Regions from separate parts of the Paenibacillus anseongensis genome, predicted to be linked through region 1. Evidence: predicted binding sites of a transcription regulator. Region 1 holds the regulator's gene; each other region holds the start of a gene.
What was found. Region 1 encodes Rex, which represses fermentation and respiration genes when NADH is low (regulators of the CRP and FNR family bind a similar motif). Its sites were predicted from a motif close to TTGTGAAATATTTCACAA; they were not measured.
Positions count from the first base shown of each region.

Region 1 (4,202 bases):
TTGTTCACCGATATATGTAATCAGATCGCCTTCTATGACCATGCAGCCTTTGATTGATGATTTTCCTTCAATAGTAGAAATGAAATGACCGTTCATAATTAATGTTTTTTTCATACTAAAAAACCCTCTCTATGCTCATTCTAAGTTAAACACCGCTTTATAAACTTTACATCTTAAGGCTTGTAAAATCAAGGAAGTGTGCAATGTTAAGAAATTGTAAAATGTCACGGAATTTTCGTTGCTTTAGGTCCATTTGTTATGATATTTTTAATTTTGTGAGTTTTTTCAACAAGTTGGTCTGTTTATCTTATAAATTCGATCAAAATCTTGTACATATAGTAAATACTAGGAGGCATTTATGACCACGTTATTCACAAAAAAGAACGAAGTCGATTTCTTGCAATTGCTCATCCGCGCTGCAGAAAACGCACTGCAAACTGCACAGCTGTTCCGCACAGCCATGATGGGTGACAAATCCCCTATAGACTACGTTCAGTCCATTCACGATCTTGAACATGCTGGAGACTCCATCACTCACGAAATTTTCAAAGGACTCAATAAAGTGTTCATTACACCGATCGATCGTGAGGACATCATGGTTCTTGCCTCCAAAGTGGATGATGTCACGGATGGTATTGAAGCTACAATCGCTCGTTTTGACTACTTGAACGTCTCGCATACGGATACATATATGAAAGACTTCTCGGCTGTCATCGTGGATTCCTGCCAACATATGCTTGATGCATTCAAATTGCTTGCGAAGAAAAAATATATGCAAATCCCTGAACATACGGTTGCCATTAACTCCCTTGAGAATGACGGCGATCGCTTGATGCGTGAAGGAATCCGTCAAATTTTCATCACGCGCAAAGATGTTTACGAAGACTTTAAGCTAAAAGAAATCTATGAGCGCTTGGAAGAAACAACGGACGCTTGTGAAGACGTAGCCAATATCCTAGATAGCGTAGTACTTCGTTATTCATAAGACTTAACCGGTCTATGTGTACGAAGATAGTTTTCCGAATGGAAAGCTCTTAGGAGGAAATCATGTTAACTTATTTGATCGTAATTGTTGTACTAGCTTTACTTTTTGATTTCATCAATGGATTTCACGATACAGCCAATGCGATTGCCACATCCATTTCTACGCGCGCACTCAGTCCGCGGGTAGCTATTGCCATGGCAGCGACACTTAACTTTGTTGGTGCGATGGTATCCTCCAAAGTGGCCAAAACGGTCGGTGGCAGTATCGCAAACCCTGCCCAAATTGCCAATGGCGTTGAAATCGTAATCGCAGCCCTGCTCGCGGCGATTATATGGAACCTTCTGACATGGTATCTTGCGATTCCCTCCTCTTCTTCCCACACCCTGCTCGGAGCCCTTGCCGGTGCGGTAATCGCCGGTGCCGGTGTGCACGCGGTGAATTGGAGCGGTTTTACGCAAATCATTATCATATTGATTCTTTCACCGATCATTGCGTTCGCCCTTGGTTACCTCATTATGCTTTTAATCAAGTACATCGTCATTTGGTCCGGCAATACGTCCAGATCCAAGCTTAATCGCATTTTCAGGACTTTGCAGATTATTTCTGCCGGGTTGCTCTCCTACTCACATGGCGGCAACGATGCACAAAAAGCGATGGGTATTATTGTATTCGGTCTAGTCGCAGCCGATGTTCAAACGACGCTGGACGTTCCGCTTTGGGTTAAAATCTCAGCAGCACTAGCAATGGGTCTAGGAACTTCGATCGGTGGATGGAAAATCATTAAGACCGTATCCGGAAAAATTGTCAAAATCGAGCCGATTAACGGATTTGCATCCGATCTCACATCGTCACTCGTTATTCAATTCTCTACCCATATCGGAAAACCATTATCCACAACACATGTTATTTCCTCCGCGATTATTGGGACGGGCAGTGTCATGCGTTTCCATGAAGTTCAATGGGGAACCGTCAGCCGCATGTTGATTACTTGGGTCATTACCATACCGATCAGCATTGCGCTCGCTTACTCCATTTACTTCCTTATTTTCAGATTGATCTTCTAAATACAGAAAAACCGTCAGGGAATCCTGACGGTTTCTTTTTATTTCTTAATCTAAATAGTACGCCAAACTCTGCAGCTCCGTTGTGAAATCCGCATAATGCACGCGAACTTCCGGAGGAACCTTAATAATGACCGGCGCAAAATTCAAAATAGCTTCGATGCCGCAAGCAACAAACTGATTGGCCACATTTTGAGCTTCGCTCGCAGGCACCGTTATAATCCCGATTCGCACACCTAACTCCGATAAAACAGCCTTCATTTCCCCCATCGGTTGAACGGTCAAATTATTAATCGTCTCTCCGGCTTTGGAGGGCATCGCATCAAAAACAGCGACAATTTTCATATCGTTCCGCAGATAAGTATTATAATTGCATAATGCGCGGCCAAGATTTCCCGCCCCAACAAGAGCCACCTGGATATGCCGGTCCAGCTTGAGGATCTGTCTTATTTTTTCGATCAAATAAGCAATATCATATCCGATGCCTTTTTTACCGAACTCACCGAAATAGGCCAAATCTTTACGAATCTGGGCCGGATTCAGATCAAGTTTTTGACCCAAATCCTGCGAAGATACCGTTGCGACATTTTTCATGGCAAGCTCGTTCAGGAACCGTAGATAGATGGGCAGTCTGCGAACAACAGCTTCCGATATTTTTTGTGATTTCATTTCTACGCCTCCCCCATCCACTGCTCAATCCTTGGTAACATTTGTTCCGTTGTCATATGCTCGATTTTGGGTCCTGGCAGGGAGTAGAGGAAGTGCTTGCCATAGAAGGTTTCGATGACACGCGTATCGTAGATGATCACAATCCCTTTATCAGATGCGCGTCTAACTAACCGGCCGAAGCCTTGTTTAAATCGAATGACCGCCTGCGGCACAGAAAATTTCATAAACGGGTTCTCGTTCCGTTTCTTAATGTTTTCGCATTTAGCCTCAACGAGCGGATGATTCGGAGGTTGGAACGGCAGCCGGATAATGGCCAAGCAGCTTAGCGCATCTCCAGGAATGTCTACACCTTCCCAAAATGAACTGGTACCAAGCAGCACGCACATCTTATTATCCTGGAACATACGGGTTAATTTACTGCGATTGCCGCTGTCAACCCCTTGGCCAAGCACAGTAATCCCATAGGCTTTCAAGTAGTCTTTCATCCCGGCATAAATCTGTTTGAGCATCCGATTGGATGTGAACAAGATCAGCATTCGCCCTTTGGTCACGATAGCGACTTCACTTAGGGATTCAATGAGGGATGCAATGAAAACGGGATCCCCTGCCCCCTTAATCGTAGGAAAATCTCTTGGAATAACAACCAAAGCTTGCTCACGATAGTTAAAAGGAGAAGGCAATTGAACCGTTTTGAGCTTACCGCTCTCTTCATCCTGCGGAATCACTAGGCCCAATTGATCAGCGGAGTATTGAAAGGATTTGTTCACGGACAAAGTCGCCGAGGTCATGATGATGCTTTCTTTTGTCTCAAAGAAATGCTGCTGAAGCAAGCCGCTGACGTCCGTCGGTACTGAGATCAGCTGAAGCGACTTCGCCCTGGCGTACGTCCCTGCTTCCATCCAGTAGACATAACCATCATCCGCCATTTTCATAAAGAAATGAAGGGCATCTCGATGCTCGTAGAGCTCTTTCACGGTGCCGTTAAGATCCGTCACTAAGCCTTGGACCCCGAACACGTCCTGATGCTCCTTCACATCGCTTAACAATTTATCCAGCGTGCGAAGCAAATCATTCGCGTTCAGATAAATATTGTCTTCCATCGTCAGCAACTCGTGCCAATTAGCAGGCAATGTCTCCGGCTTCATACGCAGGACATACGTGGAATTCTCCGTTTGCGACGGATCGCTTTTGGACGACAGCAGCTCATAGAGTGATTCGCTCAGCCGGTCCCAATCCTCTTTGATTTGCACGATTTTTGGGAAAAGCCCATCAATCGTATGACTCCATGCCGCTGCCCGTTCCTGCTGCTCATCCGATTTCTGCAGCCTAAACCGAAGCATCGGCAGCTGGCCGCTCCGATTATCTTTGTAAAGCCAGGTCAAGGAATGATACATCGCTGAGGAATGCAACTCGATACCGAGATGTTTACTCGCCACTTCTTCGAAATGATGCGCCTCATCAATCACAAGGTGCTTGTAAGCCGGCAG
Region 1 is NZ_WSEM01000015.1:260,782-264,983, reverse strand. Features, by position in the region: gene GON05_RS16175 (amidohydrolase) at 1-114, opposite strand, end outside; gene GON05_RS16170 (DUF47 domain-containing protein) at 359-985, shown strand; gene GON05_RS16165 (inorganic phosphate transporter) at 1,048-2,049, shown strand; gene GON05_RS16160 (redox-sensing transcriptional repressor Rex) at 2,095-2,715, opposite strand; gene dinG (ATP-dependent DNA helicase DinG) at 2,718-4,202, opposite strand, start outside.

Region 2 (4,202 bases), on a different contig from region 1:
TGATGGGACTAGAATAACGATTCCAGCGATAAAGGCGATAACCAGTGCAGTCCCCATCGTTTGATTTGTGAAATTTTCATGGATGGTGATGTAGGGAAATAAAATATACGGTAAATGGGCTTTACCATAACCAAAAAAGGCAAAAGCAAATTGCAGCAGCACAAATATGAATGAAGTACCCAACTTCCGTTGCTTCCAAAGGAGAAAGACTGCAATCAAGAAACATAGGAACGATGTTCCAAACATCCAGCCATGGGAAAGCATGTTGCTAAAATGCTCCGGGTTTTGTTGATTGATCGTGAAAAAAACAAGAAAACTTGCAAGAATCGTTGGCCCACTCCAAAAAAGGGCGTACCCACGTAAGATTTTAAATGCGGGCCTATCTTCTGCTCTGTATGCATAATACGAAAGAAACATGGAAGAAATGTAAAGAACACTGACCAACGACAGTAAAATGACGGACCAGGTATAGGGACTGCCGAGCAGCCTTTGCCAATTAAGCAGGATCAATCCATTTTGCTCACTAATGATGCCACCTTCTGAAATAGTAAGTACCGTAGAGAGGGTTGCAGGGATGAGCAAGCCAGTTGCTCCATAGATGAGCATATACCATTTGTTATCCTTCGAACCGTAGTTGCTGAAGGCATAGTAGGCTCCTCGAATGGCAAGCAATATGATGGCTATACTGCCTGGAACGAGAAGCGCGGTACCATAATAACGTGCTGTTTCCGGGAAGAATCCGACCATTCCGATGTAGAAAAAAACCAAAAAGACATTCGTTACCTCCCAGACTGGAGAAAGATAACGCTCAATAATTTTATGAATGATATGCTGTTTCATTGTAATGACAGAATAATAACTGAAGAAACCTGCACCGAAGTCAATGGATGCCACGATTAAATACCCGTATAAAAAAATCCATAAAACCGTAATTCCTATTACTTCAAGACTCATTTCTTTGTCCTCCCTCCGAAAATGCCAAGAGCCATTAATTCGTCTGCGACATCGCTTTTTCTAAAGAGTTTGGATAACACTTTGACTGCGGTGAGTGCTAGTACGATATAAAGGAAACAAAATAGCAATAGCATCAAATCCACGTCTTGAGAGGTAGTTGCCGCATCTGCAACTTTTAAATACCCACGTAAAATCCATGGTTGACGACCAACTTCAGCGTAAAACCATCCACATTGAATACCAAGCATAGAAAGAGGCCCGCAAGCAACTATAATCGCTAATAGCCATTTAGGATAAGGTTTAACGGATCGTTTTCTTGTGTACCACAAATGAAGAATAGCAACAACAATCACGAACATACCTATACCTACCATAGCATCGAAAAAGTAATGAACGTATAGAGGAGGACGAAGATCAGGGGGGATCTCATTAAGCCCCTTTACTTCAGATCCAGGATTACCTCCTGCTAAAATGCTAAGCGCGTATGGAATTTTTAAAGCATATTTAATTTCATTCCTATCAGTCAAAATACCACCTAGTACAAGCGGCGCATTGGCCGTGGTTTCGAAATGCCACTCCGCTGCAGCAAGTTTTTCAGGCTGATTTTGAGCTAGGAACTTTGCGGATAAATCACCAATAAGTGCTGTAGTCACAGCAAATACAAGGCCGGCGGTGACAGTCAATTTTAATGCCTTTTTAGCATATAAGACGTCATCTTTTTTCTTGAGAAGAGAGTAGGCTGCGATAGCTGCCAAGATAAATGCGCTTGTCATATAAGCAGAGGAGAGCACATGCGCTACTTTGGTTGGCATAGAAGGGTTAAACATAGCCAATATCGGTTGTACATTCGTAATTAAGCCGTCTTTCAGTGAAAATCCTTGAGGAGTATTCATAAATGCATTTACAGTAGTTATAAAAAAAGCTGAAGCGGAGGAGCCGATGACAACAGGCACGAGTAGAAGGAGATGATGCATTGGTTTTAATCGTTCCCATGTATATAAGTAAATACCTAGGAATATAGCTTCAATGAAAAAAGCAAACGTTTCTAGAAATAATGGAAGCGCAATGGCCTGTCCGGCAATTTGCATAAAGGTAGGCCACAATAAACTGAGTTGAAGGCCAATTGCTGTACCGGTAACCACGCCAATAGCAACGGTGATAACGAAACCACGGGCCCATCTTCGTGCTAATAATGTGTAGTAGGGGTCTTTGTGTTTAATGCCAGCGAGCTCAGCCAACATGATCATGACGGGAACACCAACGCCGATTGTGGCGAAAATGATGTGAAACGCCAATGTGGTCTCTGTTAGTAACCGGCTATAAAACACGGAATCGTAGGTAGGCATGTGAAATCATCTCCTTTTCGTTTATCTAGGTTAAAAAAGTTTGCGAATAAATGAAACCAACATGACAAAAGCAACACTGAACATGAGGTACATTAATCGCTTTTCATGCTTTCGAAATGGGTCCAAGTTGTATCACCCTCTGGTAAATTTTATTTGGTTATGGAAATAGTGTACTCCATTGTATGTGATTATTTTCACATAATCTGTGAATACGAATTGAACAAAGTTTTACAACTTTACTAACGGAAAATTGAACGTTATAAGAACAAATTGATATATGAAATCCTGAAAATATACGAAAAGAACCGAGTCGTTGTTACTTAATAAACAACGACTCGGTTCTTTATTATTTTAAATTTTGCATTCCGCATGTTGTATATTCGAAGTTTCAATTTGAAAAGTTGTATGCTGTATTTTAAATTTCTTTTCTATTTCATGAATGGCTGACTGTAGAATAATCTGACTATCTTTTGAATCATCAATTAGAATATGGCAACTCAGAGAGTCAAGACCTGATGTAATTGTCCATACATGCATATCGTGAACGTTAATAACTCCGTCAATGCTCTCTAGTGTCTTTTTAACTAGATCGGTATCAATTGTTACCGGTGTGCCCTCCATTAGTATGTGTATGGCGGTGCGAATAACTCCCCATGCGCTTTTTAGGATAAGAAGAGAGACGATTACACTGATAATAGGATCGGCAATGTACCAGCCGAAGAAAAGCATTAATAGTCCTGCAAGAATAGCACCAACTGAGCCTAGGGCATCTCCAATTACGTGTAAATAAGCGCTCCGAACATTGATGTTGTCCTTCACATCACTTTGTCTCATCAATGCCCAAACGCTCAACAGATTGGCTAGGAGTCCGACTAAGGCAATTAATATCATAGATCCACTGGAAACAGTAGGTGGATCAAAGAACCGCGCTATAGCTTCTTTTATAATAAAAGCAGCTATGATGAATAAGGCTAATCCATTGAACAACGCGGCTAAAATTTCAAACCTGTAGTAACCGAACGATTTCCGCGGAGAAGCTGGCCGGTTTGCGAACCACATAGCCACTAAGCTTAATGCCAAGGATACGGCATCACTCAACATATGGCCTGAGTCCGAAAGAAGAGCTAAGCTATTTGTAATTAAGCCTCCAAAAAACTCCACGAACATGATACCGCTTGTAATAATGAGAGCAATGGCTAATCCTTTTTTATTATTGGGTGCATGACTATGCCCAAGTCCATGCCCATGATTGTGGTCATGATGGCTGTGTTCATGATCAGAATGGTTATGTCCCTGTTCATGATGTGTGTGACTGTGATTATGCATCTAAACCCCTCCTACAACATATGATCAAGTATTCATATGTTATTATATTTGAAAAAAAATGAAATGGCAATAATATGGAGAGATCTTGGTCAGTAGTATTTCCAATTTCACAATATACATAGGATTTCTGTTATAATGAATGTAAATCGTAAGTTTTATCATCAGAAAGTGAGAATGTTTATGGAAGATATGTTGCCTAAAACCGTACAAGATCAATGTGATGACACTTGTAATGGAACTTCAAATATTGATGTCTTAAAGGATCAATTAATAAATGATCAAACTGTTAACGGGTTAGCTGAAGTATTCAAAGCCCTCGGGGATCCGACCAGATTGAAAATCATTCATACCCTATTGAATAAAGAGTTATGTGTTCACGATATTGTACAAATTCTAGGAATGGGCCAGTCCGCGGTATCACATCAACTCAGATATCTACGAAATCTTAGAATTGTTAAACGCCGTAAAGTTGGAAAGACCGTTTATTATTCCTTGGATGATGAACATATTGAGCAAATTTTTGTGCAGATGCTTCAGCACGTGAAACACAACTAAAGGGGAATAACGAGTTAAATG
Region 2 is NZ_WSEM01000003.1:208,707-212,908, reverse strand. Features, by position in the region: gene GON05_RS02035 (cytochrome d ubiquinol oxidase subunit II) at 1-954, opposite strand, end outside; gene GON05_RS02030 (cytochrome ubiquinol oxidase subunit I) at 951-2,300, opposite strand; gene GON05_RS02025 (cation diffusion facilitator family transporter) at 2,652-3,626, opposite strand; gene GON05_RS02020 (ArsR/SmtB family transcription factor) at 3,816-4,181, shown strand; gene GON05_RS02015 (BlaI/MecI/CopY family transcriptional regulator) at 4,200-4,202, shown strand, end outside.
Region 2: GON05_RS02030 (cytochrome ubiquinol oxidase subunit I) is a predicted target of Rex. The motif match lies at 2,483-2,500, and genes of this name have one in related genera.

Region 3 (4,202 bases), on a different contig from region 1:
CAAGTGTTCCGGAGAATACAGGAACGAATTTGTCCATTGCTCCACCTTTGACTTGAACGGAAAGGTTGTAACCAACGGTTTCGCCCATTTGCCATGCAAGCTGTGCAGTAGGAGGGTATGGTCTTTCGCCACCTTCAGGGAAAACAACCGCGCAGTCGCCTGCAAGGAAGACATTCGAGTGGGAAGTGGATTGAAGTGTGGAAGTGACAGTCGCACGACCGCGGTCTTCTGCGATTCCGCAGCTGCCGACAACCGGATTACCTTTCACACCACCGGTCCAAATAATCGTATTTGATTCGATGGTTTGTCCACTTTTCAGTGATACTGTGTTTTTGGTAGCTTCAGTAATGGCAACGCCTGTCAAGAAAGTAACGCCGCGTTTCTCAAGGCTTTCCACCGCGCGCTCGATCAGCACTTTAGGGAATACTGGCAGAATAGCAGGACCTGCTTCTACGCAATAGATGGAGACATCGCTGAAATCGATGCCTTTGCTGCGGCAAACTTCAGGCAGTTTATCCGCGAATTCGCCAACAAGCTCAACGCCTGTCAGACCGCCGCCGCCAACAACGATGGTTGCGTCAGCTTTGTTGCCGGATGCTTTGTAAGCATCCAGACGCGCTTCAACGTGCTCGCGAATACGGTTAGCATCGGAAGCTGATTTGAGAACCATGCTGTTCTCTTCTAGTCCAGGAATGCCGAAGTAGTTCGTTTCGCTTCCAAGAGCAACGACCAGCGCATCGTAAGTATGTACTGCGCCACTAGTTGTAATGACTTTTTTATCATCTGGTTTAATTTCTTTAATCGTATCAACCACGATGTTTACTTGTTTGTTGCCGAGTAGTCTTTGCAAAGGAAGGGCAACGGCTTGCTCTTTAATCGTTCCGCCAGCAAGACGGTGTAATTCCGTAATAATTTGATGCGTAGGAAAACGGTTGATGATTGTTATGTTTGCTTCTGAAGCTGTCAGATGTTTGCGCGCTGTTAATGCGGTCAAAAGGCCGCCATAACCGCCGCCAAGAATAAGTATTTGTTTAGCCATCGTTATCATCCCTAGTCCGTATTAGTTTTTACGTTCAGCAAGTACGTTCAAGAATGCTTGTGCAAAACGAAGTGTTTTTTGCACTTCTGGGTCTTTCAGCATTTTTAGTATTCCGAATAGACCGATTGTTGCTCCTGCATCAGCTTGTGAGCGTTCGCCAGCTTCAATAGCCGCGGATGCAATGTCTTTTGCCTTTTCTTGTACCGGTTTAACAAACTCGCCAATACCATGGGCAAAATCGTTGATTAATACTTTGTCTGTAGCTACACTTTGCGCAAAATCATAAGCTTTGGTTAACACAGTCACCATTTCTGCCAATTTAGGCAGATTATCGACCAGAACAGTCAGAGATTGTTGCACCTCAGGCTTAAGCAATTGGTCGAGTACGTCTAACGATTTTGGTTCCGCAGCAGCCGTTGCTGCTACTTCTTGAACAGCAGATGTCTGTGACATATGAAAATCCTCCTTTGCGATGAAAAAAAATCGGGTACTGTCACAATGTGTACGGGTGAAACAATCGTTTCCCACATGGTTGTAACATTTTTCACATAAGAAAATGTCAAGCAACATCGCACAATTGGATATAAACCGTATTTAGGTATTGTACACCTAATGGACACAAAATTATAATTGAAAATATTTCAAATTTGTGAACATTGGATGAAAATGAGGCGCAAAACTACTAGACGTAATTGATGAGAATGATTATCATTGAGATTAGAATGAGAAGGACGAAAGGGAAGTTCAAATCATGATGATTAATGATAATTTATGGAACCAAATGGGAGATGTCAGCTTCAATTTGCACCAACTGCTGCGTAAGCGATATCCAGCTGGCAAACGAGCCAGTTAAAAGCCGTACAGAAAAACCAAGTGCATCCCGTCGATTACGATTTATGGTTCCAAGGCTTTGGACCGACGGCCTATTCCCTTATGATTGATGAAACTGTGAAAATGCTGACAACGAAACAATAAAGGCATACCTGTATGAAAACGGCATTCGATCCTTTGGATCGGATGTCGTTTTTTGCTCATCTTGGGAAGGATTCTTTAAGAAAAATATTGAAATACTACACAAGTACACCACAAAGATAGTAGCAGTGGTATTCGTATGTACATAGCACTTAGCGGGGAAGGAGACATAAACTTGCACGTTTTTATTATCATTCTGAGCCTATTGGTTCTAATTGGCGTATCCAATGTCGTGAACCGCTTTGTTCCATTTATTCCGGTGCCCTTGATTCAAATTGCCTTGGGGGCCGTTCTGGTGATCTTACCGATAGGTGTTCACCTGGAGCTGGAACCGGAATTGTTTTTTCTGTTGTTCATTGCCCCGTTGTTGTATCACGATGGCAAGCATACGCCAAGAGACGAGTTGTGGAAATTGCGCGCGCCGATCCTGCTTCTCGCGGTGGGCCTCGTTTTCATAACGGTATGTGTCGTAGGTTATGTTGTTCACTGGCTGATTCCTTCCATTCCTCTGGCGGCGGCGTTCGGATTAGCGGCGATTCTCTCGCCTACGGATGCTGTAGCCGTCAGTGCTTTAGCCGGCCGCATTCATTTGCCGAGAAGCTTGATGCGGCTCCTTGAAGGAGAAGCATTGATGAATGATGCATCCGGCCTTGTCGCCTTTAAGTTCGCTATCGCAGCGGCGGTTACCGGTGTGTTTTCGTTTCCCAAAGCAAGTCTAAGCTTTATCGTCATCTCCATTGGAGGCCTGGTGGTTGGTGCGTTAGTCGCCTTTTTAATTATCGGACTTCGCCAGCTGCTGCGCCGTGCAGGTCTTGAAGATGAGACGATGCATATGCTGTTGCAAATCTTGACGCCTTTCATGCTCTATTTAATTGCCGAGGAGTTAGGCGTATCGGGCATTCTGGCAGCGGTAGCAGGCGGATTGGTGCATGCGATCGAAAATGAGCGATTGGCGTTTACGATGCCGAATCTTCGAACTGTTTCTAACTCAACATGGTCTGTTATTTTGTTTGTGCTGAACGGCTTGGTTTTCGTTCTTCTGGGCTTGCAAATCCCAGGTGTATCCAGGACGATTCTCAAAGATCCTCATTTCGATAATTTCAAAGTGATTGGTTATGCCTTACTCATCTTTGTTTTACTGTTGGTCTTGCGTTTTGTTTGGACGTTTATTTTTGCAAGAGGAGGACGCTGGTTCGGGAATAAGAATCAAGAGGTGCCAAGCTTGCGGATGCTGACGTTAACGGCGATTTCGGGTGTCCGTGGGGCGATCACATTGGCAGGTGCTTTCTCCATACCGCTTATTCTGCAAAATGGCGATCCGTTTCCGGAAAGGGACCTTATTATCTTCCTTGCCTCTTCCATCATTTTGTTCTCTCTCCTGACCGCAAGCATTGTGCTGCCGCTGATCGCGAAGAAGAAAAATACGGACGGCAATGCTGAACAGGAAAGATTGGAGCGTGAGTGGCAGCTGGAGGTTATGGCTGCGGCCATTCGAGCTCTGCAGAATACTAGCAACGAGAAGAATGAGGTTGCTGTAGGTACCGTGATTGGCGATTACAAATTAATGATGCAGCAGCTTGGTCAAAAGGACGGTAACTTGAAACGTCTGCCGCGATTCCAACAAGAAGAAGCCGAGATGCGGCTGCTTGCGCTGGATATTGAACGCAAGGTTGTGAATGAGCGTCTCGAAAGCGGACAAGTGAGCCGTGAACAGGCTAATTATTATTTGAACATGCTGGAACAAATAGAAATGATTTTAGCCAATAAACTCGATTTAGGCAAAGTGCTGGTTAAGAACATCTGGCGCCGCTTCAAACTTCTATTTACGTTCATCGCGCGGCCGCGCCTTGCTTCTAATATTGTAGAGCCTGATATGGCAGAGATTCGGACCTTGAAAATGCAATGCAGCCAAGCTGTCGTCGAGGAATTCTCCAAACGCTGCGCCTATCAAAGCGATGATGCAACAGAGGGCGTGCTGGATTATTATCAGCAGATGGTGGACAGACTCCGCAGGTTTGCATTCGGCTCAAGGCGCAAAGATTCTTCCTTCATCGATAGCCGTCGTGAACTGCATTGGATCGCTATACAGGCGGAGCGCGATGCCGTGCAATGGTACTATGAGCGGGGAGATATCACACGCGATATGGCCTCCTTGCTGCGACGAATCATTCGGAACAGAGAAGCATCGCTG
Region 3 is NZ_WSEM01000039.1:358,464-362,665, reverse strand. Features, by position in the region: gene GON05_RS36855 (NAD(P)/FAD-dependent oxidoreductase) at 1-1,039, opposite strand, end outside; gene GON05_RS36850 (helical membrane plugin domain-containing protein) at 1,061-1,492, opposite strand; gene GON05_RS36845 (Na+/H+ antiporter) at 2,187-4,202, shown strand, end outside.
Region 3: GON05_RS36850 (helical membrane plugin domain-containing protein) is a predicted target of Rex. The motif match lies at 1,572-1,589, and genes of this name have one in related genera.